Regions from separate parts of the Corynebacterium sp. AOP40-4SA-5 genome, predicted to be linked through region 1. Evidence: predicted binding sites of a transcription regulator. Region 1 holds the regulator's gene; each other region holds the start of a gene.
What was found. Region 1 encodes LexA, which represses DNA repair genes until DNA is damaged. Its sites were predicted from a motif close to CGAACANNTGTTCG; they were not measured.
Positions count from the first base shown of each region.

Region 2: a site for LexA is predicted at 4,136-4,149, ahead of ACT3S3_RS02585 (SAV_6107 family HEPN domain-containing protein). Genes of this name have one in related genera too.
Region 3: a site for LexA is predicted at 7,672-7,685, ahead of ACT3S3_RS00555 (HNH endonuclease signature motif containing protein). Genes of this name have one in related genera too.

Region 1 covers NZ_JBQSWS010000009.1:78,858-88,532, reverse strand. Annotated here, with positions in the region: gene ACT3S3_RS07500 (carboxymuconolactone decarboxylase family protein) at 1-296, shown strand, start outside; gene hrpA (ATP-dependent RNA helicase HrpA) at 395-4,510, shown strand; gene nrdR (transcriptional regulator NrdR) at 4,524-4,985, opposite strand; gene ACT3S3_RS07485 (hypothetical protein) at 5,079-5,360, opposite strand; gene lexA (transcriptional repressor LexA) at 5,873-6,622, shown strand; gene ptsP (phosphoenolpyruvate--protein phosphotransferase) at 6,711-8,429, opposite strand; gene ACT3S3_RS07470 (DeoR/GlpR family DNA-binding transcription regulator) at 8,670-9,458, shown strand; gene ACT3S3_RS07465 (HPr family phosphocarrier protein) at 9,593-9,675, shown strand, end outside.
Region 2 covers NZ_JBQSWS010000003.1:68,264-77,938, forward strand. Annotated here, with positions in the region: gene ACT3S3_RS02565 (alpha-(1->6)-mannopyranosyltransferase A) at 1-1,209, opposite strand, end outside; gene ACT3S3_RS02570 (polyprenyl synthetase family protein) at 1,212-2,336, opposite strand; gene ACT3S3_RS02575 (methylenetetrahydrofolate reductase) at 2,464-3,465, shown strand; gene ACT3S3_RS02580 (GNAT family N-acetyltransferase) at 3,485-4,084, opposite strand; gene ACT3S3_RS02585 (SAV_6107 family HEPN domain-containing protein) at 4,241-4,678, shown strand; gene ACT3S3_RS02590 (DUF3040 domain-containing protein) at 4,809-5,201, shown strand; gene mraZ (division/cell wall cluster transcriptional repressor MraZ) at 5,717-6,148, shown strand; gene rsmH (16S rRNA (cytosine(1402)-N(4))-methyltransferase RsmH) at 6,360-7,436, shown strand; gene ACT3S3_RS02605 (hypothetical protein) at 7,433-8,167, shown strand; gene ACT3S3_RS02610 (peptidoglycan D,D-transpeptidase FtsI family protein) at 8,404-9,675, shown strand, end outside.
Region 3 covers NZ_JBQSWS010000001.1:109,582-119,256, forward strand. Annotated here, with positions in the region: gene ACT3S3_RS00530 (MinD/ParA family ATP-binding protein) at 1-886, opposite strand, end outside; gene ACT3S3_RS00535 (lipase family protein) at 987-2,300, opposite strand; gene ACT3S3_RS00540 (alpha/beta hydrolase family esterase) at 2,423-3,571, shown strand; gene ACT3S3_RS00545 (C1 family peptidase) at 3,568-4,914, opposite strand; gene ACT3S3_RS00550 (aminopeptidase C) at 4,914-6,281, opposite strand; gene ACT3S3_RS00555 (HNH endonuclease signature motif containing protein) at 6,304-7,617, opposite strand; gene ACT3S3_RS00560 (M18 family aminopeptidase) at 7,741-9,009, shown strand; gene ACT3S3_RS00565 (tRNA (cytidine(34)-2'-O)-methyltransferase) at 9,006-9,497, shown strand; gene ACT3S3_RS00570 (bifunctional methylenetetrahydrofolate dehydrogenase/methenyltetrahydrofolate cyclohydrolase) at 9,516-9,675, shown strand, end outside.

The sequences.
Region 1 (9,675 bases):
TCATGGCGATGAACAACGTCGCCTACCGCGCCCGTGGCTGGCTCGGTGACGACTACGCCCAGGTCCGGATGGGCCTGCGGATGAACGTCATCAGCAAGCCGGGCATCGAGAAGGTCGACTTCGAGCTCTTCTCCCTCGCCGTGTCCACCATCAACGGATGTGACCACTGCACCATCGCTCACGAGAAGACCGTGCGCGACGAGGGACTGACCAAGGAGCAGGTCTTCGAGGCGGTCAAGGTCGCCGCCGTCGTCCAGGGCGTCGCCCAGGCGATCGAGATCGAGGACGCACGCTAGGACGCATCAGTCCGCCTGCGGATCCTCCGCTCTGCCGCGGCCCCGCCCCCTGGTGACAGGGGGCGGGGCCGCAGTCATGTCAGTGGTAGGATCACCGGGTGGTTTCCGAGGACAAGAACGCAAGTGGCACCCCACGTTCGGGCAGGAAGCGCGGACGCGGTAAGGGACGGGGACGAGGGTCGGGACGAGGTTCCGGCCGTCCCCCGCGCCAGACCCCACGGGCGAACCTGACGCAGAACCTCAACTTCCCGGAGTCCCTGCCCGTCTCCACGCGCCGCGACGAGATCATGGAGGCCGTGCGCGACAACCAGGTCGTGATCGTCGCCGGTGAGACCGGTTCCGGCAAGACGACCCAGCTGCCGAAGATGTGCCTGGAGCTCGGCCGGGGCGAGACCCGTCGAATCGGTCACACCCAGCCGCGACGTATCGCCGCGCGCAGTGTCGCCGACCGTATCGCCGACGAGTTGGGTGAGAAGGTCGGCGAACCCGGTAGCCGTGTGGGCTACAAGATCCGGTTCGACGACCACGTCAACGACTCCACCGCGGTGAAGTTGATGACCGACGGTATCCTGCTCGCCGAGATCCAACGCGACCGGATGCTGCGCGCCTACGACACGATCATCGTGGACGAGGCGCACGAGCGCAGCCTCAACATCGACTTCCTGCTCGGTTACCTGCGCGAGATCCTCCCGAAGCGACCCGACCTCAAGGTCATCATCACCTCGGCGACGATCGACCCGGAGTCCTTCGCCCGCCACTTCGCCGACGCCGACGGCAACCCTGCCCCGGTCATCGAGGTGTCCGGACGCACCTTCCCCGTCGAAGTGCGCTACCGCCCGCTCACCCGTACCGAGGACCGCACCGAGTCCGGCGGTGGGGTGCGTGAGATCGAGACGGACCCGTTGGACGGTCTTCTCGACGCCGCCCGCGAACTCATCGCCGAGGGGCCCGGCGACATCCTCTGCTTCTTCTCCGGGGAGCGGGAGATCCGCGACGCCGCGGACGCGCTGTCGGACCAGCAGTGGCGCGGGGTCGACGTCCTGCCCCTGTACGGACGTCTCTCCTCTGCAGAACAGCACCGGGTCTTCAGTACCGGGTCACGGCGTCGGATCGTCCTCGCCACGAACATCGCCGAGACGTCGCTGACGGTGCCGGGGATCAAGTACGTGATCGACACCGGCTACGCCCGGATCTCGCGTTACTCGCACCGCACGAAGGTGCAGCGCCTGCCCGTCGAGGAGATCAGCCAGGCGTCGGCGAAACAGCGATCGGGCCGTTGCGGACGTACCTCCGACGGCATCGCCGTGCGCCTGTACTCCGAGGAGAACTTCGAGGCACGGCCCGAGTTCACCGACCCGGAGATCCTGCGTACCCACCTCGCCAGCGTGATCCTGTCGATGACCGCCCTGGACCTCGGCGACATCCGGGAGTTCCCCTTCCTGCAGCCTCCGGACTCCAAGTCGGTGCGCGACGGCGTCCAGCTGTTGCGCGAACTCGGCGCACTGGCCAACGAGCCCAAGGAGAAGGACAAAGAGAAGGAGAAGGGCAAGGACGGCGGCCCGACTCTCACCGACATCGGGCGCGACATGGCGCGCATCCCCACCGATCCCCGTCTGGCGCGCATGTTGTCGGCCGCCCACGCCAACGGCGTTCTGGAACAGGTCGCCGTCATCGTGGCGGCACTGAGCATCCAGGACGTCCGCGAACGTCCTGCCGAGCACCAGGCCCGCGCCGACCAGCTCCACGCCCGGTTCGCCGCGAACTCCGACTTCATCTCGGTGCTGAAGCTCTGGAACTACCTCCAGGCCCAGCGCCGGGAGCTCTCCGGCAACAAGTTCCGCCGGCTCTGCCGCGACGAGTTCATCCACTACGTCCGCGTCCTGGAGTGGATGGATCTGGTCCGTCAGCTGCTCACGGTCATCCAGGAGCTGCGGTGGAAGATCCCCAACGTGCGCCACTTCCGTGAGCTGACCTTCGACCTCGGCGACCAGGACGCCGAGACGGCCACGAGTGGTCTCGGGAAGCGCGAGGCGACGTCCGTCGACGAGACCGAGGTCCACAAGTCGCTGCTGACGGGTCTGCTGACCAACGTCGGTATGCGCCAGGGCAACTCCCGCCAGTTCACCGGCACCCGCAACACCACATTCGTGATCCACCCGTCCTCGCATCTGTCGAAGAAACCGCCGCAGTGGGTCATGGCCGCTGAACTGGTGGAGACCTCCCAGGTGTTCGCCCGCACGGTCGCCCCGGTCGTCCCCGAGTGGCTCGAGGAGGTCGCCCCACACCTGATGCGCTACTCCTACGCGGAGCCGTTCTGGTCCAGCAAGCAGGGTGCGGCTCTGGCCATCGAGAAGGCGTCGATGCTCGGCCTGCCGGTCATCGCCGACCGCCGGGTCAACCTGTCGAAGACCGATCCGGAGGCAGCGCGCGACATGTTCATCCGCCACGCGCTCGTGGAGGGAGACTGGCGCAGCAACCACCGCTTCTTCCGCCACAACAGTGAGCTGCTGGACGAGGTCGGGCAGCTCGAGGACAAGGCACGACGCCGGGACATCGTCGTCGACGACGACACCCTCTACAGCTTCTACGATGCCCGCCTCCCGTCCTCGGTGGTGTCGGCCGCCCACTTCGACTCCTGGTGGAAGAAGGCCCGGCAAAACGACCCACACCTGCTCGACATGACCCCGGAGGCGCTCATCGGCTCCGACGGTGCCGCGGCAGAGGCCCGGGAGTTCCCGGACACGTGGCGCCAGGGGGCGATGCAGTTCGACCTCACGTACGTCTTCAGTCCCGGCGATCCAGCCGACGGCATCACGATGCGCATCCCGTTACCGTTGCTCGCCGGTGTCACCGACACCGACACCCGGTGGCTGGTGTCAGGCATGCGCGAGGAACTGTGCATCGCACTGATCCGCACGCTCCCCAAGCCGTTACGCACCTCGGTCGTGCCGGCCGGGCAGTTCGCCCGGGCCGCGCTGGAGCGCATGACCCCCTATGACGGCCCCGTCGACCAGGCGTTGGCTGATGCGTTGCGCTCGCTCGGCGGCACGGGGATCAGCCCCTCCGACTTCGACTGGGACCGGGTCCCGGGCCACCTGCGGATGACCTATGCCGCGGTGGACCGTCGGGGCAAGGTCATCGCGACCTCGAAGGACCTCGGTGAACTGCAGGACGACCTGGCCGGCGAGATCACCCAGTCCATCGCCTCCGCCACGGCACGCTCCTCCCGCGGGTCGAACGGCGCGTCCGGGGGCGCCGCCCCCACCCCGCAGGACTCCGCGTCCCATGGCCCGACGAAGAAGAAGGGCCGGGGACGACGCGGCGGAAACGGTGCAGGGGGTACCGGTGGTGTGCTCGCCCGTTCCGCGAGCTGGAGCAGCGACGGCATCGGGGTCATCCCCGAGTCCGTCGAGACCGTGGTGGACGGCCAGACCACGTCGGCCTACCCCGCGCTGGTCTCGGCGGGCAAGGACGGCGTCGTGCTGAAGGCCTTCCCCACCCCGCAGGCGGCGGCGGGCCAGCAGTTCTCCACGGTCCTGGAGATGATGGTGGCGGCCTGCCAGGTCTCCACGAAGCAGATGGTCAAGGGACTGCAGTTGCGCCAGCGTGTGGCGGTGGATACCTATCCGCACGGCGGCGCGGACGCTCTGGTGGACGACTGCCGGGTACTGGCCTGTCGAAACCTGCTCGAACAGTACGGTCCGGTGATCCGCGATCCGGAACGGTGCGCCGAGGCGGTCAGCGCCGCGAGGGACCGCGGCCCGGGACTGGTCCGCCAGATCTTCGTGGCGATCACCCCGGCGGTCCTTGCCGTGGCGGACATGTCGCAGGAGCTCTCGGCGTGGGACGGGGCTGCCATCGAGGACATGAAGGCGCAGCTGGAGTTCTTCCTCGGACCCCACCAGGTGGCCAAGAACGGCGTGGAACATCTTCGTCACGTACCCCGGTACGTTGCAGCGATGCAGTCGCGCCTGGAGATGATGGAGTCTGACCCGGACCGGGAGGAGGACCTCGACGACCAGGTCAGGGAGTGCCTCGAGGCGGTCGAGGAGGCCCGGCGCCGCCTGCCGGCGATTCGGGCGGCCTCGTCGCAGTTCAAGGATGTCCTCTGGCTGGTCGAGGAGTTCCGGGTGTCGCTGTACGCCCAGAACCTAGGTACGTCGCGTCCGGCGAGTGTCGCCCGGGTGCGTAAGGCACTGGCGAAGATCAGGTAGCCCCGGGGGAGGGCTACCCGGTCGCGTCGCTTCGCCGCTCCTGGAGCGCCCGGATCTCCTTCTCGAAATCCTCGGTCGACCGGAAGGACTTGTAGACCGAGGCGAACCGGAGGTAGGCGACCTCGTTGAGGTTGCGAAGGGGCTCCAGGATCGCCAGGCCGATGTCGTCGGCGGCGACCTGCGAGCCGTGGGAGGCACGCAGTGACTGCTCGACGTCGTGGGCCAGGATCTTCAGGTCGTCCCCGGAGACCTCGAGGCCCTGGCAGGCGCGACCGACTCCCCTGATCACCTTGTCGCGGCGGAACTCCTCGGTGACGCCACTTCGTTTGGTGACCAGCAGCACGGAACGTTCCAGGGTGGTGAACCGGGTCTTGCAGGAGAGGCATTCGCGGCGGCGGCGGATAGCGGAGCCTGATTCCACCGTGCGGGAGTCCACGACCCGGGAGTCCTCGGAACGGCAGGCTGGACAGAGCACGGTGTTCTCCCTTGCGGAGGTCGTCAGGACGGTAGGTGTTCCCACATGCTACCCCCGCCCCCGGGCGGAACCACCGTCGGCCGACGGGGCCGGTCAGTAGACCGGGATGACCACGTCCCGGTTGCTCACCCGGGAGTCCCCGTGGTCGCCGTCGCCACCCAGCTCGCTGACGTCGTTGAGCGAGGCGATCCTCGCCACCGCATCGCCGACGCTGGCCCCGTGCACGTGCTGCTCGGCGATCTCCGCCAGACTCTGGCCCTCGCTCACCGTGACGGTGGTCGTCCCGGTCGGGGTCACGGTGTCCTCCTGCGGGCCGGTGACCGCCGGCGAGACGGCGAGGAAAGCCACCAGTGTGGCCAGCGACAACACGGTCATGCCCGGGGAACCCACGACCATCGACGCACGACGCCGCATTCTTGCGTACCGGGAGGTCGGCTCGAACGGACGTTCAGCAATTCTGCCCTGACGGAGGTACCGCTTCCGTTGCACGACCGAGGGGGTCCGGACCGATCCTTCCCCCCAGGTGTTCGAGAAACCATCCATCTCCGACCCGGACCACTCCGGACGCCGATAGACGGGACGGCGGAGACCGGACCGACGACTTTCAACCGACATCGTGCTCATGACAACCCTCTTTCCGTGGAAGCAGACCGGATTCCCGGCTTCAGACAAGGACCATGACAGCACCGCGGACGGACATCGACTGATTCCGACGGCACATTCTTCGTCCGTGTGTTCGAAGTTCTGTATCTGCACCCGAAGGTAGCACGGGTGTTCGATGATGTCCACAGCCTTCCCGAATTTTTCGAACACCCTGACCAACGATGTCCGTTCGGTCATGTAAGGTCGGGGACACGACCGGTACAACGAGTCCAGGAGTGGGTCAGATGTCAGAGAAGCAGAAGTCCTCCGTGGGAACCACGGCAGGCAAGCGAAAGCGGGCGAAGGTCACCGAGGCAGGTGCCGCGCTCGACGCAAAGGGGAGGGAGAAGCTTTCCGACCGTCAACGGCGCATCATGGACGTGATCAAGGACGCGACCCGGTTCCGCGGATACCCGCCGAGCATCCGCGAGATCTGCGACGCGGTCGGGTTGAACTCGACCTCGTCGGTGTCCTACCACCTGCGCGAGCTCGAGCGTAAGGGGTACCTGCGCCGCGAGGACAACAAGCCGCGCGCGGTCGACATCAGGGACTTCGAGGACGAGGTCGACAACCGTCCGGGGCCGAAGCCCGCCAACGCCGGCGGTCCTGCGGGGATGCCGGAACCGTCCTTCGTCCCCGTCGTCGGCCAGATCGCCGCCGGTTCGCCCATCCTGGCCGAGGAGCACGTCGAGGCCCACTTCCCTCTCCCCCAGGAACTCGTCGGCGGCGGGGAGCTGTTCCTGCTCCAGGTTGTCGGTGAGTCCATGCGCGACGCGGGCATCTTCAACGGCGACTGGGTCGCCGTGCGCTCCCAGAAGGTCGCCGAACTCGGTGACTTCGTCGCCGCGATGATCGACGGGGAGGCGACGGTCAAGGAGTTCCAGAAGGACGACGCCGGCGTCTGGCTGCTCCCCCACAACGACCTGTTCGAACCCATCCCGGGTGACAACGCCGACATCCTCGGTCGTGTGGTCGCGGTGCTGCGAAAGATCTAGGCACCCCGCAAACCCCACGTAGATAGGCGAAACCCCCGGACAGTCTCCGTCAGAGGCCTCCGGGGGTTTCGCGTGGGTACAGGGTGCGCTAGAGCCCCAGCACGGCTGCGGCGGCGGCCTTGGCCTCCTCGGCACCGTCGGCGTCCAGCGCGGCGGCGGCCATCTCGCGGCACACCGCGAAGTCCACCTCGCCCAGCTGTGCACCCACCGCGGCGAGTGCGGGCGGTGCCGCGGACAGCGAGGTCACACCGAGACCGGCGAGCACGCAGCCCAGCACCGGGTCCGCGGCAGCCTCACCACAGACCCCCACGGCCGTCTTGGTCACCGCACCAGCGCGGCAGGTGGTGTGGACCAGGCGCAGCACCGCGGGCTGCCACGGGTCGGTCAGGTGTGCCAGCGACGCCGACATGCGGTCCGCCGCCATCGTGTACTGGGTCAGGTCGTTGGTGCCGATGGACACGAAGTCCAGGTAGGGCATCATCTTGTCCGCCATCAGCGCAGCCGCCGGAACCTCGATCATCGCGCCTGCCACGAGGCCACGCTCGTGGCACAGCTCGGCGAACCACTTCGCCTCGTAGACGGTGGCGACCATCGGCGCCATCACCCAGGTCTGGGCCGCGGAGTCCTCACGGCCGGACAGCTTCAGCGCCAACGCGATGCCGTCGAGCTGACGCTCGAGGAGCTTCTGGTTCGTCCGCGCGATCCGCAGACCGCGCACGCCGAGGGCGGGGTTCTCCTCGGTCTCCGCCATCACGTAGGGCACCGGCTTGTCCGAGCCGGCGTCGAGCGTCCGGATCACGACCTTGCCCTCCGGGAACGCGGAGAGGACCTCGGCGTAGCGCCGCGCCTGCTCCTCCACGGACGGCTCGGTGGTCTCGCTGAGGAAGCCGAGCTCGGTACGGAACAACCCGATCCCCTCGGCCACGGACTCCGCGGCCTGGCGGGCGGCCGCGCCGTCCTGAACGTTGGCCAGCAGCTGCACCCGGTGGCCGTCGGCGGTCTGTGCCGGGCCGTGCCAGCCACGGACCTTCGAGGCCAGCTCGGCGGCGGCGGTGACCCGTTTCTCCACCTCCGCCGGGTCCACGCCGGTCTCCACGGTCCCCGCCGCACCGTCCACCAGTACCTCGGTGCCGGCACTCACGCCGCGCAGGTTACTCCCCACCGCGACGATGCACGGCAGGTCGAGCTGGCGGGCGATGATCGCGGTGTGGCTCGTCGCACCACCCTTCTCGGTGACCACGGCGATGATCAGCTCAGGGTCCAGCGTGGCGGTGTCGGCCGGGGCGAGGTCGTCGGCGAACAGGATGTGGGGGGTGTCGACGTCCGGAATGCCGGGTTCGGGCTCCCCCCGCAGCTCGGCGATGACACGGTCGCGCACGTCCATCAGGTCGGTCACACGCTCGGCCATCACACCGCCGGCCTTCAGGAACATCTCCACGAAGTCGTCGGTGGCCTGACGGACCGCGTACAGGTTCGTCTGACCTCCGTTGACGGACTTCTTGACCTTCTTCGCCCAGGCACGGTCCTTGGCGATCGCCACCGTCGCCTCGAGCACCTGGCGGGCATTGCCCTCCACGGTCTGCGCGCGGGAGGTCAGGCGCTCCGAGACGGTGTCCACCGCGTCGACGAAGGCCTGGTACTCCGCCTCACGGTCGGCGTCCCCGACCGTCTTGTCCGGGCCGGGCAGCTCCGGACGGTCGGTGACCCACGTGACCGGTGCGAAGACGGTTCCGGGAACTACGGACTTGCCCTTCAGGACGACGGGCTCGCCGTCCGAGGGGGCTGCCGGGGGATTCGTGTCTGCCATAGTGTCTGGTCTCCCACAAATTTTCAGATCGCACGACCTGGTGGACGTCGATGCAACTACCAAGGTCATCTACCGAGGTCTTTTACCGAGGGTCCGACCCCGCGGGGTCGAGGTACGAACGTGATGGACAGGTTCGCCGACCACGATACCCTCTTTCACCCACCCCCCGGGGTCACCCGCCGGGCCATACCCACCCCCGAATCGGCGTTCATCCCTGCGCCACCCCATACAATGCACATCATGAACTCTGAGGAACGTCGCCGCCAGATCGCGTCACTGACCGCGGTCAACGGGCGTGTCACCGTCGTGGAGCTCGCAGAGCGGTTCGCGGTCACCCCTGAAACCATCCGCCGTGACCTCACGGTACTCGACAACGACGGTGCACTGCACCGCGTCCACGGCGGCGCCGTTCCCACCAACACCTTCCAGACCCGTGAGACCCCCATCGAGCTGCGCAGCACCACCTCGACCGAGGCCAAGATCAGGATCGGACGCGCCGCGGCCGACCTCCTGCCGCGCACCGGCACGGTGTTCCTCGACGCCGGCACCACCACCGCGATGCTGGCGCACGCCATCGCCGAGGCAGGACGCCCCGACGACAACCCCTACCGGGGGTTGACGGTGCTCACCAACTTCCTCCCCCTCGCCGTCCGCCTGTCGGCGGCGGGCCTGTCGGACGTCCAGCTCATCGGTGGTCACATCCGCCCCATCACCCAGGCTGTGGTCGGTGACATCGCGTTGCGCACCATCGGTGTCCACCACGCCGACCTCGCCTTCATCGGCACCAACGCCCTGTCCATGGACCACGGCCTGTCGACCGCGGACGCCGAGGAGGCCGCCGTGAAGCGCGCGATGATCGCCAACTCCGACCGGGTCGTCGCGATGTGCGACTCCACGAAGTTCGGCCGCGACTACCTCGTCAGTTTCGCCAACGTGCCGGAGATCGACGTGCTGGTGACCGACGACGCCGCGCCGCGCCAGTATCTAGAGGCCTTCTCCTCCGAGGACGTCAACGTCGTCACGGCATAAGAGGCGGGACGGTCGTGACGGCGCGATCCGGCACAGTTCGGCTACGCTGTCAGGGAGGGCACCACACGCCGGGCACTGCCGGCGGTCAGCGCCCGACCATCATGATCGACGACCTGATAAGGACATTCACAACCATGGCCTCCACTACCGTCACCGTCGGCTCCACCGTGGGCCTGCACGCACGTCCCGCCACCATCATCGCGGAGGCGGCTGCCAA
Region 2 (9,675 bases), on a different contig from region 1:
TCCGAGAAGCATGAGGACCATGGTCACCGGACGCAGGACCGCGACGATCTCGTTGAAGTAGATCTCCTCGCTGAACAGGCTCAGCGGACGCACCAGCAACCCTGCCAACAGGGACGCCAGGGACAGCGGGTTGATCACCTTGGTGTTGCCGCTGATCTCGGCGACCCAGCCCCAGGTCTGCCCGCTGGCCCAGGTGATCGCCGCGACGGAGACCAGCATGACCGCCACCGAGCCCAGTCCGCCGAGCAGCATGCAGACCAGACGGGCAGGGGTGATGCGGGGCAGGTCACGGAGTACCTCGCGGAAGCTACGACGGGGACCGTTCGCCCCGGGGGCCTCGCCGGCACGACGTGCAACGAAGACCCACACCAGGAACGGCAGGGCGAACAGGGCGGTGGCCTTCAGCGCCACGCCTGCGCCGACCAGGGCGGAGCCGTAGACCAGCCCACGGACCGGTGCGGCCCTGAATCCCAGGTACAGGCCGGTGCACACCAGGGCCATCATCGTGACCTCGTTGTGCATTCCGCCGATGAAGTGGATGACCGCCAGCGGGTTGGCGACACCGATCCACACGGCGAGTTCCGGGGAGCTGCCGATACTGCGGGCGAGGCCGGCCACCGCCCACACCAGGACGGCGAAGCTGGCCAGCGAGAGGATCTTGTAGGCGATGATCCCGGCGGTGATGTTGTCCCCGGTGATCCGGGTGATCCCGTCGCCGATCCACAGGTGCAGGGGGCCGTAGGGCGTGGTGGTGTTACGCCAGTCGCCGCTGACCTCGAAGAACATGCGTCCGGGGTTGGCGGAGGCGCCCACCTCGTAGGCGTTGAGGCCGTCGCGGGCCAGGGTGCCCTGCATCAGGTAGGAGTAGATGTCGCGGCTCATCAGCGGGCCGGCGAAGAACAGCGGGGCGACCCACGCGACGATGGTGGAGGCGCCGAGCCTCTCGCCGAGCCGGACGATCCGTCCGCCCACGACGATCCACGAGGTGATCATCAGCAGGATCGCCACCCACATGAACACCACCACGATGCCGTAGAGGTGGCCGAACCCCAGGTTGGACCAGCCCAGTTCCTGCAGGAGGCCACCGCGGTTACGGGTGGCGCCCACGGAGTGCGAGCACAGTGCCAGCAGCACCGAGCCGACCACCCCGAGGATGACGGCCGTGCGACGGGGCATGTCCCGTAGCCGGGCCCCGGTCCGTGTCAGCACGTTCAGCTCCTCCGCTCCGTGAGTTGTTCGGCGACACCGACGAGGTCGTCGGTGACGGCGTCGCCGAGCCCGCCGGCGCGCAGCGTGGCCACGGCCCGGTCGGTGAGGGAACGGATCAGCGCGGTCGACTCGGTCGCCGCCCCGGAGTCGACGATGATCCCGCGCAGGACGTCGACCTCGTCCTCCGTGGTCACCGTCCCCATGCCGGCGCGCAGCCGGGCGGCCGCGGACGGGTCCGCGGCGTCGGCGGCGCGCAGAGCGGAGGCCACCAGGTAGGTCCGCTTGCCCGAGCGCAGGTCGTCGCCGGAGGCCTTGCCGGTGACCGAGGGGTCACCGAAGACGCCGAGATGGTCGTCCTCCAACTGGAAGGCGATGCCGATGTCGCGGCCCACCGAGCGCAGCATCCGGACGGTCTCCGCCGGCGCGTCCGCCAGAACGGCGCCGAGGTGCAGGGGACGCTCCACGGTGTAGGCGGCGGTCTTGTAGGTGTTGACCTTCCACGGCGCCTCCGGGTCCTCGGAGCCGCTGGCCTCCACCGAGATGTCGAGCATCTGCCCGGCGATGACCTCGGTGCGCATGGCACGCCACGGTTCACGCGCCCGGCGCAGCGCGGCGGCGGAGACCCCGGAGTCGGCCAGCATGTCGTCGGCCCAGGCGAACGCCAGGTCGCCGACGAGGATCGCCTGGCTGACCCCGTAGGCGCCGGCGTCGCCGAGCCATCCGTCGTGCCGGTGCCGGGCCTCGAAGGAACGGTGCACGGTGGGGCGTCCGCGGCGGGTGTCGGAGCGGTCGATGATGTCGTCGTGCACCAGGGCGCAGGCCTGGATGAACTCCAGGGAGCTGGCCGCGGCGACGAGTGAGGTGGCGTCCGTCCCCTCGTCGAGCGACCCGCCGCCACCCTCCAGGGCACAACGCACCCCGGCCCAGGTGAAGAGGGGACGCAGTCGCTTACCGCCGACGATGAACGCCGAGAGCTCGTTGATGCCCTGCTCGATGACGGGGTCGATGCCGTCGAACTCCGCGTGCCTGGCGGCCAGGAAGTCCGTGAGGGTGGCGTCGACGACCGGCGGGACGTCGGACAGCGGGCTGTCCACGTGCCAGGTCGGCGTCGGGGCGGCGTCGGCCATCGGGGGGTGCCTCCGTAACGTGAAGAAGTAGGGGACGGGGTGATTCATCCCCATAGTAGGGACCGGTGCGCGGAAAGCGGACCTCGACCTGCCCGAGACGCCGGGTGGTCTTCTAGGATGGGGCGCTATGGTCAACGAAATTCACCGCGAAACTCACCGCCCCGCCCCGGCGAGCCTGCAGGTCGCCGTCGCAGACACCCTCAAGTGGGGTACGCCCGGACGTGTGCCCTTCTCGGTGGAGTTCATGCCCCCGCGCAACGACGACGCGGAGCAACGCCTCTGGTCCGCCGCGGAGGCCTTCCACGACCTCGGCGCCAGCTTCGTGTCCGTCACCTACGGTGCCGGCGGTTCGAGCCGGGAACGAACCGAGCGCGTCGCATCCCGCCTGTCGGTCAAGCCGTTGACGACGCTGCTGCACCTCACCCTCGTGGACCACCGTGAGGAGGAGCTCCGCGACATCCTCCGCGAGTTCGCCTCCCTGGGCCTGACGAACCTGCTGGCGTTGCGCGGCGACCCGCCGGGTGACCCCACGGGTGACTGGTCGCCGGTCGACGGTGGGCTGAACTTCGCCCACGAACTGATCGAGCTCGTGCGGTCGATGCCGGAGTGCTCCGACTTCGACATCGGCATCGCGTCCTTCCCGGAGGGGCACTACCGTGCCGGGAGCCTGGAGAACGACACCCGCTACACGCTGCAGAAGCTGCAGGCGGGTGCGAGCTACTCGATCACCCAGATGTTCTTCGACGTCGACCACTACCTGCGTCTGCGGGACCGGCTGGCGGCGGCGGACCCGGTGCACGGGGCCAAGCCGATCATCCCGGGTCTGATGCCGATCACGTCGTTGCGCTCCGTGCGCCGGCAGATGGAGCTGGCGGGGGCGTCGCTGCCGGCCTTGCTGGAGGATGAGCTGACCAGGGCGGCCGCCGGTGACGAGGTGAAGAATGCCGCGGCCATCCGTGAGGCCGGCATCGACGTGACCTCGAGGATGGCGGAGCGGCTCATCGCCGAGGGCGCGCCCGACCTCCACTTCATGACGATGAACAACGTGCGCGCCACCCAGGAGGTGCTGCACAACCTGGGCATGGCACCGGCCTGGGGCCCGGAGCTCGGGCAGGACATGGTCCGCTGACGGGGTGCCGTCGGGGGCGTCAGCGCCTGGGGAGGGTGAGGATGCCGAAGGGGCGGGGGTCTGAGCCGAAACGGAAGTCACGCAGCAGGTCCCCGAAACCTGCCGCCCGGTAGAGCGACCAGGCCGCGTTGGACTCGTCGGGAACCTCCGGGGTGGAGAGCAACGCGACGGGGCTGTGGAGATGGGGGAGCAGGGCGTCCAACATCGCCCGGCCGGTGCCGTGCCCCTGGTAGTCGGGGTGGACGTGGACCTCGGAGATCTCGTCGTAGTCGCTGAGCAGGTCGTCCGCCTCATCGGGCGTGCTGCCGGCAGTCCGTAGCCCACGGTGGACCTCCCGGTACCACCAGCTGTGCAGGTCGCCGGGGAATCCGTACGCCACGCCCACCGCGCGGTGCCGCGAGCTGCCGGGGTCCGGGGTGGAGTGTGCCGGATGGGTCAGCGCGACGACGCAGCGGAACCCGGGTTTCCGGGCGTTGGCGATCCAGAGCTGACGGCGCTGGCTGAAGGTCTCCGGAGGGTAGTCCATGGCCCGCAGGTGGATGTCGACGAGCTGGTCGATCCTCCGCACGTAGTCCTGGGCGGACAGGGGGCACACACTGATACGGAGGTCGTCGTTCACCCCACCATTGTGGCAAACCAGGGGAGGAGGGACGGCGGATTCCCCGAAACTAGAACATCTGTTCGAGTATAGTTCCGGTCGCCAGTTTCGTGTCCGGGGTGCCCCGTAGTTTCAGGTGCATCATCGCAACGTGGAACGGGACGTAAGGAGGCGGTCATGGTTCAGGGAGCAGGCGACAATGTCGCGAGGATGGCGCGGTCGCGCCGGGGTGGGGCGGTCCTGCCCGAGACGTTCGTCATCGAGGCGGAACGTCTGCTGGAGCTCAGCAGGACCGACCTGGTCCGGGAGGAGCGGCTCACGTGGGCCTACCGGGCTGCACTCCGTGCGGCGGGGGCGGTCATCCAGTTCGCCCGGAAGAAGCGCCGCCGGCTGCCCCCGGGCAGTGCCTGGGAGAAGGTCCGTGCCTTGGCGGGTGACGAGGAGATGGAGCGGTGGTGCGACCGTTTCGCCCCGCACGCCCGGCTGGTCGCGCAGGTGGAGATGGGCCTGGTCCCGGACCTCGGGGAGCACACCGTGGCCGAGGTCTACCACGATGCCTGCGAGTTCCTCGACGCCGTCCGGGGCATGGTCGGATACCTCCCCGAGGTAGCGTGACAGGTCTGTGTTCACCCTGGGGTAGGCTGGTGGACATCGAGGCGGAACTTTTCTCACTCCTTGTGCGTTAACACGGTAGAGACAGAACAACCGTCAACATCTACACCCGACACCTCAGGGGAGGACGATCGTGGCACTTTCGGAACAGGAACGGCGCATGCTGCAGGAGATCGAGCAGGCGCTGATTGCCGACGACCCCAACCTCGCCCGGCAGGCAGCCGGGGACACCTCCGTCGGCGGTGGCTTCAATATCGGGATCCGCTCTGTGGGGGTTTTCCTCCTCGGCGTCTGTCTGCTGATCGCCGGTATCGCTCTCTCGCAGAACAGCCTGTGGTTCGTGGGCCTCAGTGTTGTCGGGTTCCTCGTGATGTTCGGCGGCGGGCTGCTGGCCTTCCGCGGGCCGTCCGGGTCGGGTAACGGCAAGGTGAAGGCCAACCCCTCCTCCGGCAAGCAGGGCTCCGGGTCCTCCGGCGGCGGGGTCGCCGACCGTATGGAGGACAGCTTCCGTAAGCGCTTCGAGTAGGCAGCCGCAGTAGGCCGCCGGTCAGGGGAGACCAGCAACCTGCCGCACACACCGCCAGCGGGCGGGTCCGATCATTGATCGGACCCGCCCGCTGTTGTCGTGTGTCACCACGCTTTCCCCACTTTGCTCCACCCGGCCCGGTGGGTGTCGACCCCGATGCGCCTCGGCAGGGCTCTGGCGTGCCTAAAGTCCCTCGTTCTGCCCTGTCTGCGCTCCGGCGACACGGGCCTGCGGGCGCTCCCAGTGAGTTCTACGAAAACTTCCCCCACCTTCCCCCACCATGCACCTGTTCTTATATCTGCAGTTCACGCGCCTGCAGTGTCGAGGCTATCTTCAGGTCTCCGGCATGAGATGCAACTTCTGTGGTCTTGTGTGACTGATGGGCTAGTCAGTGTGGTTGGAAGTGGGGTACTGTGGGGCGCACTGGGGCACAATGGTCCCCGGGACAACTTCACAGAGATCGCATACGGCAACAACATTTCAGATGCCCGGGATGGCCGGGGGAGGGAGCCGACATGTTCTTCGGCACCTTCACCCCGAAGCTTGACGACAAGGGTCGGCTGACCCTTCCCGCCAAGTTTCGTGAGCAGCTGTCGGACGGCCTCGTCGTCGTCAACGGTCAGGATCACAGCCTGGCCGTGCACACGAAGGCGGAGTTTCAGGTGCGCGCGTCGAAAGCCGCCGCAGCCTCCCGGTCGAATCCGCAGGCGAGGGCCTACGTCAGGAACCTGGCGGCCAGCGCCGACGAGCAGGAGCTCGACAAGCAGGGCAGGATCACCCTCTCTGCGGGGCACCGGGACTACGCGGGACTCAACAAGGACTGCGTGGTCATCGGCTCCGTCGACTTCATCGAGATCTGGGATGCCGAAGCGTGGGACGCCTACCTGGCGGAACACGAGTCGGACTTCGCCGACGGTGACGACGACTCCCTCGCCGGGATCATCTGAGCTACCGCCCGCCCTCCGCCGTATGCCCCGCGACGCCGGTGGGACTGTGTGCCGGCCCTCATCTGCGCGGACGACCTTGACTTTGATGTACTTCCCCGACATCAAACCTGGCCCGTGCAGGTGAGGCCCCGTGTACAGTCCCGGCGGCGTTGCGATGACCACGTGAAGACAACAGGACCGGACGAGCGCCCCTGAAGAAAGGACCACCCCGATGACCGTCGCCGACGACGAGAAGCAGCCACGCGTCTCTGGCGAGCACGGGCACGTCCCGGTCATGCGCGACCGCATGGTCGACCTGGTCGGCAAGGGCGTCGGCACGGGCACGGACTCCGGGCAGGCGCCCGAGACCCCCGTCATCGTCGACGGAACCCTGGGCGCGGGTGGCCACACCGAAGTCTTCCTCGAACGATTCCCGCAGGCCGTCGTCGTCGGACTCGACCGCGACCCGGCCGCCATCGCCCAGGCGGAGCAGCGCCTCGCCCGGTTCGGCGAGCGGTTCGTCGCCTACCGCACCCGGTTCGACGGGCTCGGTGACGCGATCGACACCCTGGTGGAGCAGGGGAGGATCCCCGCCACCGCCCGTGAGGTCGGGGTCTCGGGCTACCTCTTCGACCTGGGTGTGTCGTCGATGCAGCTCGACCAGGCCGGCCGCGGGTTCGCCTACTCGCAGGACGCGCCGCTGGACATGCGCATGGACCCGGACCTGCCCGTCACCGCCGCGGACATCCTCAACACCTACGCCCACGGCGACCTGGCCCGGATCCTCAAGACCTACGGGGACGAGCGCTTCGCCGGCAAGATCGCCTCGGCGGTGCTGCGCGAGCGTGAGGTCGAGCCGTTCACCACCTCGGCCCGCCTGGTCGAGCTTCTCTACCGAACGATCCCGGCGGCGTCGCGACGTACCGGTGGGCACCCGGCGAAGCGCACCTTCCAGGCGTTGCGGATCGAGGTCAACGCCGAGCTCGACTCCCTCGCGGCGGTCATCCCCGAGGCGACGGCGCGACTGCACGTCGGGGGCGTGGCGGTCTTCATGAGCTACCAGTCCCTGGAGGACCGCATCGTCAAGAAGGCGCTCGCCGACCTGACGGTGGATCACACGCCGCCGGGCCTGCCGGTGGCGCTCCCGGAGTTCGCCCCCGACTTCGAACTGGTCACACGTGGTTCAGAGAAGGCCTCCGAGGTCGAGATCGAGCAGAACCCGAGGGCCGCGCCGGTCCGTGTCAGGGCCGTCACCCGCATCCAGAACTCCCAGAACACCCACCGAGACGCACAGCGAGGAACCAGATGAGCACCGCCACCGCAGCCCGTCAGCGCACCCGCGAGCACTCCGGTTCGACCGGACGCGACGACCACGGCACTTCGGGCGCCCACGGCGCCGTCCGCACCGGTCGGTCGGGTTCGGGCCCGAGCAGCCTCGACCGCCGGCAGACGCACAGCAGTCCGGTGCGCCGCCGCGGCTCGCGCCAGCAGGTCTCCGTCCGCGGTCGGCGCGTGTCGGTGCCCACGGCGAAGGAACGTTCCGTCGTCCGGACGTGGGTCGTCCTGCTGTTGATCTTCGTCGCCGGTGTGGCGTTCGCCATGTACCTGTCCGGCAAGACCACCGAGCAGTCCTTCCAGCTGTCCGAGGCCCAGGAGCAGAGCACGTCGCTGTCCAATGAGCTCGAGTCGCTCCACCGCGACGTCGAGGACGCCTCCTCGACCCAGCGCATCGCCGCCGAGGCATCCCGCCTGGGTATGGTCGCCCCGGCGCAGGCCGGCGTGCTGAACGTCGACGGTGACGAGGTCAACGAGCTGCGCGCGGCGGACTCCGGCTCCACGCTGCCGATCACCGACATCAACGGTGAGGTCACCGCCCAGCGTCCCACCAGTGACCCCGACGCCACCGACCAGGTCCCGGGGCTCGCCCCGCAGGCGCTGGAGGACAGGAACGACGGCAACACCGGCAACAACGGTAATGACGACGGGGCTCCCGCCGATCAGAACAACGGTGCGGCCTCGACCGGAGAGCTTCCCTACTGAGACACTTCAAAGACACGCCCGGAGTCCAATGCCCCGGGTGTGGTGTCCGTGGCACGACAATGGACGGCATGCATTCGCTGCGGGTCGTCAGGGGCCCGGTCGAGACGATCTTGTGTTGAGCTTCGCGGAAGGGAGAGGTCACATTGGCCCAGGACAGGGACCGGAGTAGGCACGCCGGGCGCGACAACCGAGGTCAGCGACCCCCGCAACGCCAGTCCCGTCCGGCCCAGGGGGGTGTGCCCGGCAACTCCTGGCGGACCCTCGACATCGGTGTCGGCAGCTTCGGACGCCGCGGCGCCGTGGTGCTCATCATCGTCGTCATCCTGGTGCTCGCCCTGCTGCTGCGGCTCGTGTGGGTCCAGTTGATCAAGGGGCCGGAACTCTCGGCGATGGCCAGTGAGCAGCGCACCGCGGTGATCACCGAACCCGCCCACCGTGGAGACATCGTGGACCGCAACGGACAGCGGCTGGCCTACACCATGGAGGCACGCTCACTGTCGGTGAACCCGCACCTGCTGGAGTCCTTCATGCAGGACCGCCACGACCTCGACCCGGAGGGGGTGTCGGAGCCCGAGGAACGCATCAAGGAGATCGCCGACGGTCTGCCCGGTCTGCTGGAGGAGTCGGACGCCCAGTCCGGGGAGTCGGAGTCTGACGAGGCCTCCACCGCCTCGGAGGTGAAGTCCGACGAGATCCTCGACAAGCTCAACTCCGACTCCACCTACGAGGTGCTGGTGCGCGACGTCGACCCGGACGTCGCGGAGAAGGTCAGCGCGGAGTACCCGGAGATCACCGTGGAGCGCCAGGACATCCGTCAGTACCCGAACGGTGCGGTGGGCCAGAACGTCGTCGGCAAGATTAGCCGCGACAACGAGGGCCAGTTCGGCCTGGAGCTCGCCCAGGACTCCCGCCTGCAGGGCACGAACGGCTCGCGCACCGTGGACGTCGGCGCCAACGGTCTGGCGATCCCGGGGTCCACCCGTGACCGTCACCCGGCCGTCGACGGGGACGCCTACGAGCTCACCCTCGACCTGGAGGCGCAGACCTACATCCAGCAGCTCGTGCAGCAGGCCAAGGACAAGTCCGGGGCGGACTCCGCCTCGGCGGTGGTGCTCGACTCGGCCAGTGGCGAGGTCGTCTCGATGGCCACGTCCGACACCATCAACCCGCAGGGCAACATCGACGAGCAGCTGGAGGACGGCAAGGTCTTCGGTAACCGTGTGGTGCAGGACGCCTACGAGCCCGGTTCGGTGGCCAAGGTGATCACCGCCGCGGCGGCGATCGAGGACGGCAAGACCACCCCGGACGAGGTCCTGCAGGTACCGGGCAGTATCGACATGTCCGGTGTCACGGTGAAGGACGCCTGGGACCACGGCGTGGTGCCGTACACGACCACGGGTATCTTCGGTAAGTCCTCCAACGTCGGCACGCTGATGCTGGCCGACCGGGTGGGCGAGGAGAGTTTCTGGGACTACGTGCAGAAGTTCGGCATCGGCCAGGCCACCGAC
Region 3 (9,675 bases), on a different contig from region 1:
GGTCCAGGTCCACGACCCCGCCCTCGGAGAGGTGCCGGTCGAAGGGCACGCCACGCACCGCCCGGGTACGCGCGGAGAAGTGCGCGGACAGCACCTCCGGGTCCACCGCCGCCTGCCCCGGGTGCGCGCCGGACACCACGACCACCGCATTGGCCACCAGGTCCCCGTGGCCGTGGTGGTCCAGCCAGTCCAGTGTGGCCTCCGCCGACTTCGCCCCGTCCAACGCCGGCGAGGTGACCAGCACCAGCATGTGCGCCAGGTCCAGCACCCCGGACATCGCCGAGTGCATCAACCCTGTCCCGCAGTCCGTGAGGATGATGTTGTAGTGGTGCTGCAGCACGTCCACCGCCCGGCGGTAGTCGGACTCGCTGAAGGCCTCGGAGACCGCCGGGTCCCGGTCCGACCCGATCACCTCCAGACGGCTCGACGCCTGGCTGGTGCAGGAGCGGACCTGCGGGTAGCGGGAGGCGTCCGGCAGGTCGAGCAGGTCCCGGACGGTCGGGGTGGGGGCCTCGACGGTGTCCTCCACGACCCGGCGGGCCAGGGTGCCGAGGTCTGGGTTGGCGTCCACCGCGATGACCCGGTCGCCGCGCAGCGAGGCGAACACCCCGCCCAGGGCGACGGTCGTCGTCGTCTTGCCGACGCCACCCTTCAGGCTGAGCACGGCGATCCGGTAGTCACCGCGTAACGGTGTGCTGATGCGCTCGCCGACCTCCCGCTGCTCGGTCTGGCCCGGCGACTCGCCCGGGTTCACCCGGCCGCCGGAGACCCGGTGGACCAGCCGCCGCCACCCCGACGGCGGTGCCGCGGACACCGCGCCGACCATGGCGGACGCGTCGAGACTGCTGAACTGTGCTGGTGATGTAGGTGATGCAGGTACCGTCATGCCGGCTGTTCCCCCTGTGTCGTGTGTGCTGCCCGGATCCACTTGTCGTCCCGGCCCCGGGGACGAGCGTAGCCGGTATCGTCCGGCAGGGGGACGAAACCTAGAACTCCCCGCAGTTGTCCGGCGCGGGCCGGTCGTTGAAGCGGTCGACCATGTAGCTCATCGCCGGGCCGGCGTTGGTGAGCATCGGCACGGCGTGGTTCACCGCGAACTTCGGCAGGATCGACGGCAGCGGGTCGGTGGTGAACTGGACGGTGCCGCCGGCGTCGCAGTAGCGCGCGGCGGTGTCGCGCGCCTGCTGCCATGGGATGGTGTCGTCGTTGATGCCGTTGGTGATCATGATCGGCGCGTTGACGTCGGTGTAGGTGCTGGCCAGCTTGTAGCTCTCCAGTACCGAGCGCAGCCGGTCGTCGTCGCGGGCGATCTCGCCGAAGGAGCGGCCGTCGGTGGTCAGGGTGCGGGTGTCGGTCAGCCCCCACCGCGCGACCGTGTCGCCGATGCACCGGTCCTTCGTGTCGGCGAGGAACTCCATCCCGCGCTCGTTGAAGTACTCGTCGGTCAGGCCGGCGAGTTCGGGGTGGCGTTCCAGCGCGCCGTTGAGGGCGTAGCCGAGGACGCCGACGATGGCGTGCCGGTCCACCGCGTTGACCACCTCGAGCAGGTCGGCGGGCGGGGCGCCGGCGAACGTGCCCTTGACGTTGAGGTCCGGGGCGTAGGACGACGCCATCTCCGCGGCCGCGGCCGCGGCGCCGCCGCCCTGGGAGTAGCCGAAGAAGCCGACGGGGGAGTCGTCCGGCAGGCCGAGCTGGGCCAGTCCGGCACGCGCCCCGTCCAGGGTGGCCTGTCCCTGTTCGGGGTTGTTGACGTAGGTGTGCTGGCCCGGGGTGCCCAGGCCGATGAGGTCGACGACGACCACGTTCATGCCCAGCGCGCTGGCCGCGGCATGGAAGGGGTACTCGTAGTTGAGGTTCAGTGCGGCGTTGCCGGGGTCGAAGCCGAAGAGCTGCTGCGTGCTGCGCGAGGGGGCGCAGATGTCGCCGGAGCCGCGGGTGCCGGGGGAGTAGACCAGGGTGGGGGCGGGGCCGTCGCCCTGCCAGTCGCCGGTGGCCTCGAGGACCACGCCGCTGGTGGCGACGCGCTCACCGTCCTCGGTGGTGGAGGTGTACAGGATCTTCTCGGCCGTCCCGCCCAGGGTGTCCAGCAGCTGGGGTGCGTCCTGGGAACGGATGACCTCGCCGGGGTCGGCGGGCAGGTCCTGCGGCGGGAGGTAGAACGGGTCGGAGTCGGTGGCGGTGGGTTCGCCGGACGGCGGCGGCCAGCTCAGGTCCTGTGCGACGGCACCGGACAGTCCGACGGTCAGGGCGGTGGAGACCGCGACCGTGCAACTCAGGATCCTTCTCGTGAAGTGCGTCATGCGGTTGAGCCTATAACGGAAGAAACCTTTCGTTGTGAAGTTCAAAGTTTTTGCAGTGACGGTGGTCACCCGACGGCGTGGCCTGGTTGATTCCGTGCGTCCTGACCAGTAGAAATGGGGGAGTGAATCAGTCCACTCCGCAGCAGCCCGGCGACCCCGCCCCGGTCCAGCGGACCGCGGGCCCCGTCCCTGAACCACTGTCGGATCAGGTCGACGAGGCCCGTCCGGTGCGCCGCCGGATCACCAGGTCCCTTGCCGTCCTCACCGCCACGGTGATGGTCGGCGCCCTGGTGTGGGTCGGGCACGCCCCGGCGGGCGAGAACAACGCTGCGCTGGAGAGCTACCGGGAGCAGACGGCGCGGGAGAACGCGGTCGCCGCCTCGGAGAGCATCGTGCCCACCGCCGCGGAGGCGGAGCTCGGCAACGGCCCCCGGTTGGATGGTCCGGCCCCCGGCAACTCGAAGAAGATCACCCTGAGCAGCGGCAACCGCACGCGCGAGGGCATCCTGTCGGTGCCTGCCGACTACGACCCGGAGAAGTCCTACCCGGTCCTGCTGGCCTACCACGGGTACCGGGAGACCGCCCAGGGCTTCCACAACTACTCCGGTTTCGACGAGATGGAGGTGATCACCGTCTCGATGCAGGGCGTGGGCGACTCCTGGGAGGGCGCGCCGTACTCGCGGACGAAGGACGGGGAGGACGTCCGTTTCACCCGCGACATGCTCGCCGCGCTGAACACCACCTACAACGTGGACCGTTCGCGCATCTACGCCGCGGGCATGTCCAACGGCGGTGGCATGGTGGCGAAGCTGGCCTGCCGCGAGCCGCGCCTCTTCGCCGCGGTCGCCTCCGTCGCCGGCGCGTACTACAGCGGGACGCGCACGAACTGCGTGGAGGACGCCGGGCGCGCCCCGTCCTTCCTCGAGATCCACGGCACGAAGGATGAGACGATCAACTACCAGGGCGGTTCCCGCCACGGCGGGGTCTACATGGCCGCCCGTGACCTGGTGGAGGACGTCGCGGCGATGAACCACTGCCAGAGCACGCCGGTGACCACGGCGCTGGCGGGCGACGTGCGTCGTCAGCAGTGGCCGATGTGTTCACCGGGCACCTCGGTGGTGCACCTGCGTGTCGGCGACGGCGGGCACACCTGGCCCGGCGACGCGTCCGGGGAGTCCGGCGCGGCGTCGGACTCCGCCGAGGCCACGTCCTACTCACTCGACGCGACGACCGAGGTGTGGGCCTTCCTCTCCGGCCACCAGCTGACCTAGCTGCCCTGACCTGCCAGTGCGCCCATCGGGTCCCAGGCGGGCAGGACGTGCGGGGTGTCGTCCAACGCCTCGCGGTACTGCTGCGGCAGGCGGTCGCGGTGCACGGCGATCTCGAAGACGTACTGGTCGAACCAGTTGTCGTTCATCGTCCAGAAGCCCTTCTCCGCGGCCTTCGGGCCCCAGGAGTTCTCCACGCGCCAGCGCACGGGACGACCCGCCTCGTCGACGTCCACGCCGGTGAGGACCATGGCGTGGGTCATCTGGGACTCGCCGGTGAGCAGGCGCTGCTCCTTGGTGAGGTCCAGGTCCACACCGTAGAAGCCCTCGTAGTCGTGCAGGTGGGCGTCCCAGACGCCGCGCTCACGGTGCGACTGGGCTGCGGTGTCGCAGCCGAACCACACCGGTGTGCCGTCCTGCAGCGCCTCCAGGGCGGCGGCCTTGATCACGTCGACGGGTGCGTTGAGGTAGGTCACCGGCGCGCCGCCGACGACGTTGCCGAGCTGGTCCACGGTGAAAAGCTCCCCCTTCGGGGAGGACGCCCGGGGGTCGTCGACCACGCACACGTACCCGTCGAGGTCGCCGGGCAGGTAGCGGTCGGCGAACTGGCGGGGCGTGAGCTCGCCGACGCGGTGGAACTCGCCCTTGGCGTCGCGGTACTGCCAGACGAACCGCTGCGGCGGGGTGCCCAGGTGCACGGTGAGGATGCGGTGCACGTCGGCGAGGGTCTCGCGGTGGACGCTGGTGACGTCCGTTCCGTCCGCGCGCATGCGGGACGCCCCGGCACGCAGCGCGGTCGACAGGTCGCGGTTCATCGCCCGGGTGTCGGAGGACGACCGGGTCTCGGGCATGGCGTACTTCGGCACCGCACCGTACTTGTCGACGAGGGCGACGAACATGTTCCACTGCCCGCCGTCCTCCACGGGGTCGGCGAGCAGGTGCTGCACGGTCCGGTCCTCGACGTCACGGTCGGCGAGCCCGGCCATGGCGCCGAGGAAGTGGTTGGCCTTCTCCAGCTTGTCCCAGTAGTGCAGGTAGGTCTGGGAGAGTTCGAGGTCCTTGACGCCCGTGGTCTCCATGACGTCGCCGCGCAGGGCGTTGAGCCCGGCGAAGATCCAGCAGCGCCCGGACTTCTTCTGGTCGGCGACGGCCCAGGAGTCCAGCTTCACCGAGGTGGAGCTGTCCGTGGTGGACAGGACGTCGCGGTCGAGGGTGACGGTCTCCACGTTCGTGGCGGTCGCGGCGTTGCGCGCCATGCGGAAGGACGCGTCGGCGCGCAGGTCGTCGCCGAGGGCGGCCAGACGTGCAGGGTCGAGTGCGGCGGAGGTTGTTGCGGTAGTAGTCATCAGGCCATCGCATCCCAGATCGGTAGGTCGGTCGTGTCGCCGCGGTCGAGTGCGGCGACAGCGTCTGTCAGGTCGTCGGGCAGGTCGTCCGTGAGGCGCCGGCGCGGAACGACGACCTGGAAGACGTTGTCGGCGAACCAGCTGTCGGCCATGGTGCCGTAGCCGCCGCCGGCGAGTTCGGTGTGCTGGGCGTGGCTCTTGGTGCCCCAGGAGTTCTCCACACGCCAGCGCACCTCGCCGGAGGGCGAGCGGTCGTAGCCGGTGAACACCATGCCGTGGGTCAGCCGGGATTCGGCGGTGTCCATCTGCTCGGCTTTGGTGGTGGCGGAGTCGGTGCCGTAGAGGGCGTCGAGTTCGAGCAGGTCGGCGTCCCACACCCCGGCGGTGGCGACGAACTGACGGTTGACGTCGCAGGCGAACCACACCGGTTCCCCGGCGTCGAGGCTGTCCTTCACCAGCCGGCGCAGCGTGTCGACGCCGGCGGTGACGTAGCTGAAGTCCGGGGTGTCCCACATGTTGTTCTCGTGGGTGATGCTGAACGCCCGGCCCGCCTCGTGGCGCGGATCGTGCACCACGCTGACGTAGCTGTCTAGGTCATCGGGCAGCATCTCGGCGGCGAACTGCAGCGGGGTGTAGGTGCCGCCGCGGTGGAAGCCGTTGTCGGAGTCGCGGTACTGCCAGGTGAACTCCGTGGGCGGCACGCCGAGGTGGATGGCGGTGACGCGGTAGGCGTCGTCCAGCGTCTTCTCGATCACCGGCTCGGCGGCCTCACCGGCCAGGACGGCGTCGCGCAGGCGCAACGCCCCGCGGCGCAGGACGGTGCGCAGGCGTCCGTCCAGCTGCGGGGTGCGCCCGGAGGCGAAGGTCTCGGGCATGGCGTAGGACGGCACGGCGCCGTACTTCGCGACGAGGTTGGTGAAGTAGTTCCACTGCCCGCCGTCGGACGCCGCGCCCTGCAGCAGGGCGGCGACGGTGCGGTCGTCGAGGTCGGTGACGCCGTCGCGGAACTGCCGCTCCAGAGAGCGCAGCACATGGTTCGACTTCTCGATCTTGTCGAAGAACTGCAGGTAGGTGTGGGAGAACTCGAACTCCTTCACCCCGAGGTCCTCCGCCACGCGGTGGCGGAAGACGTTGTAGGCGGCGAACATCCAGCAGCGTCCCGACTGCTTCTGGTCGGAGACGCCGAGGCGGTCGAGCTTGACCTCCGTGGTGGGGTCCAGGGCGGTGACGGCGTCTCGGTTGAGCGCGACGGCGTTGACGTCGGCGGCGGTGACGGCGTTGCGCGCGATGCGCCGCGCCCGGTCGCCGACGGCGGAGTCGCGCAGCTCCTCGAGCACGGTCGGGGACAGGGGAGGTGAGAAGTTCATGCGTCCGTTATACCCTCCGGTGTCAGAACGGCACCTCCGCCCCGTCGTCGTGGAACCCGCCGGTGTTGTGCTCCCGGACCACGGCGTAGCGCCGCGACGCCCGCTCGGCGAAGGTGGTGCGTGCGTAGCCGGCGAGCGGGCCGGAGGGTTCGGTGACGAGGGTGTGGCCGTCGTCGACGCTGGTCCACATCACCGTCCCGTCGCCGGCGATGGTCGGGTCCCACCAGCCCAGGGTCTTGAGCAGGTGGTGGGCGCGGCACAGGCACTGCAGGTTGCGGGTGTCGGTGGGTCCGCCGGCGGCGGGGTCGTCGTGGTCGTAGCGCCGCACGTGGTCGAGGTCGCAGTTCGGTGCGGCGACGTCGCAGCCCGGGAAGCGGCAGGTGCCGTCGCGGCCGCGGACGAAGGTGCGGATCTGGGCGGTGGGGACGTAGGACTCCACCTGGTCGTGCCCGGCGACGCGCAGGTGGGTGACGCGCTCCATGAACTGCTCGGTGGCCATCGCGTCCAGCCAGTGGCCGGAGTCGGTGGCGGCGGTGGCGCCGTCGATGTCGCGGTAGAGGTTGAGCGTGACCTTCACCTCCGCGGTGCCGCGGGCCAGGTGCATCATCGCGTCCGCGCGGGAACACCCCTGGTCCCGGCAGACCGCGTCGAGCACGGTGAGGAACTCCTCGGCCTCGACGGCGGGCAGGACGGCGGTGATCGCCGTGGTCTCCTGGTCGTAGGTGTCCACGTTGACCTGACGCCGCGGCCGCTCGGCGGTGGTGGGTGCGGCGTTCGGGTCCAGGGGGCGGGCGAGCTCGTCGACGTCGTCGATGGCCTTGGCGATCCGGTTGTACAGCGTGCGGGGACCGGGCATGGCCTGCTCGTCGCGTCGCGGGGTGAGTACCTTGATCAGTGCCGTCTCCACCTCGGCGAGGAGTGCGGGGTCGTCCTGAGCGACGCCGTCGGCGGCACGGGCCAGGACACGCAGATGGTCGTAGCCGAGCATGCCGCGGCCCAGGTGCACGGACAGACGCGGCATGCGCAGGCAGAGCAGCCCGACGTCGCAGAAGGTCTCCGCACGTCCGCGGGTGATGGAGGTCTGCGCCTGCAGGCGTGAGTAGTGCTCGGTGACGTCCGCGTCGTCCAGCGGGGTGGAGGCGCGGGCGAGGTCGAGCATTGCCACGTTCATGCGGCGGGTCGCGCTCACGGCGGGGGAGGTGTCGACCTCGACCGACCAGTGGGGGCGGTGGCCGAGGTCCCCCATGAGCTCGTTGGCGACGATGTCGAGTTGGCGAAGGAAGTGGGCGTCCTCCCGGAAGCCGTGACGTGGTGGCGGTGGTGTGGTGTCCGTCATGTCGATCACGCTATCAAGGGCCCCGGACATGAAACGACGGAAAGGCGAATCGATCGAACACATGTTCGTCTTACTGCAGGGCCGACGGTGTCGGTGTCCGTGACGGGTGGTTTACTGGTGGCCATGACAGGCACCGCCGACTATCTCGACTTTATTGACTTCATTGACGCGTCCCCCAGCAGCTACCACGCGGCCGCCGAGGTGGCGTCCCGGCTCGCCGCCGCCGGCTTCCACCGGCAGGACGAGAAGGAGACGTGGGACGCCTCACCCGGCGGGCACTACATCGTGCGCGGTGGGGCGGTGCTGGCCTGGCGCGTCCCCGAGGGGACGGCCGACAGGTTCCGCATCGTCGGCTCCCACACGGACTCCCCGGGGCTGAAACTCAAGCCCGTCGGCGACATCGTCGGGCCCGGAGGGTGGCGTCAGGCCGCCGTCGAGGTCTACGGCGGGGCCATCCTGCCCGCCTGGCTGGACCGCGAACTGCGGCTCGCCGGACGGGTCGTCCTCGCCGACGGCAGCGAGCACCTGGTGCGCACCGCCCCGGTGCTGCGCGTCCCGCACCTGGCCATCCACCTGGACCGCAGCGTGAACAGCGGCTTCACCCTCGACCGGCAGCAGCACATGCAGCCGGTGTTCGCCGTCGGTGACGGCTCGCCGACGATCGGCGAGGTCGTCGCCGGTGCGCTCGACGTGCCCGACGTGCACGCCGACGACATCCTCGCCCACGACCTGATCACCGTCGACGCCCAGCGCGGCGAGGTCTTCGGTGCACGCGGTGACTTCATCGCCGCCGGGCGCATGGACAACCTCAGCAGCGTCTTCACCTCCCTGGAGGCCTTCCTCTCGGCGGAGGACGTCGACGGGGTCGTCCCGGTGCTCGCAGCCTTCGACCACGAGGAGGTCGGCAGCGCGACGACGAGTGGCGCGGCCGGACCCGTGCTCGAGGACGTGCTGACGCGGACCTCCACGGCGCTGGGGGCGGACGTGGAGGGTACCCGGGCGATGTTCGCCCGGTCGTCCTGCGTCTCCGCCGACGCCGCCCACTCCGTGCACCCGAACTACGCGGGCAAGCACGACGCGGTCAACCGCCCCGTCGTCAACGGCGGCCCGGTGCTGAAGGTCAACGCCAACCAGCGCTACGCCTCCGACGCCGCCACCTCCGCGGCGTGGCGCGCGGCATGCCGTGCCGCCGGGGCCCCCGACCAGGTCTTCGCCGGCCACAACGACGTCCCCTGTGGCTCGACCATCGGGCCGATCACCGCCACCCGGCTCGGCATCCCCACCGTCGACGTCGGTATCCCGCTGCTGTCGATGCACTCGGCCCGGGAGATGGCCGGGGTCCACGACCTGTCCTGGTTCACCGACACGCTGAAGGCCTGGTGGGAGCAGTGAGCGAGAACACCCCGTACTGCCGCATCCTCTTCGAGCACCCGGCTATCCCCGGCAACACCGGGGCAGCGATCCGTCTGTGCGCCGGCACCGGTGCCTCGCTGCACCTGGCCGAGCCGCTGGGCTTCAACTTCGACGACAAGCACCTCAGGCGCGCCGGGCTGGACTACCACGACCTCGCCGACGTGCAGGTGCACCCGTCGTTGGACGCGGCGCTGGACGAACTCGCCGGCGCCGCAGGCGCGCGGGTCTTCGCCTTCACCGCCCACGCCGACACCTGGTACACCGACGTCGACTACGAACCGGGGGACGTCCTGCTCTTCGGCACCGAGCCCACCGGCCTGACGGACGAGGCGCTCGCGGACCCACGGATCACCCGGCAGGTGCGCATCCCGATGCAGGAGGGACGGCGCAGCATGAACCTGTCGAACGCGGCGTCCGTCGCCGCCTACGAGGCGTGGCGGCAGGCGGGGTTCCCGGGCGGACGCTGAGGGTGCCATAATGGTGCGGTGACTGATGCGACCAAGCTTGACGGCAAACTGTACCGCGACGAGATCGTCGAGGACCTCACCCGCCGCGTGGCGGCGCTGAAGGAGAAGGGGGTCACGCCGGGGCTGGCCACCGTCCTCGTCGGCGACGATCCGGGGAGCCACTCCTACGTGAAGATGA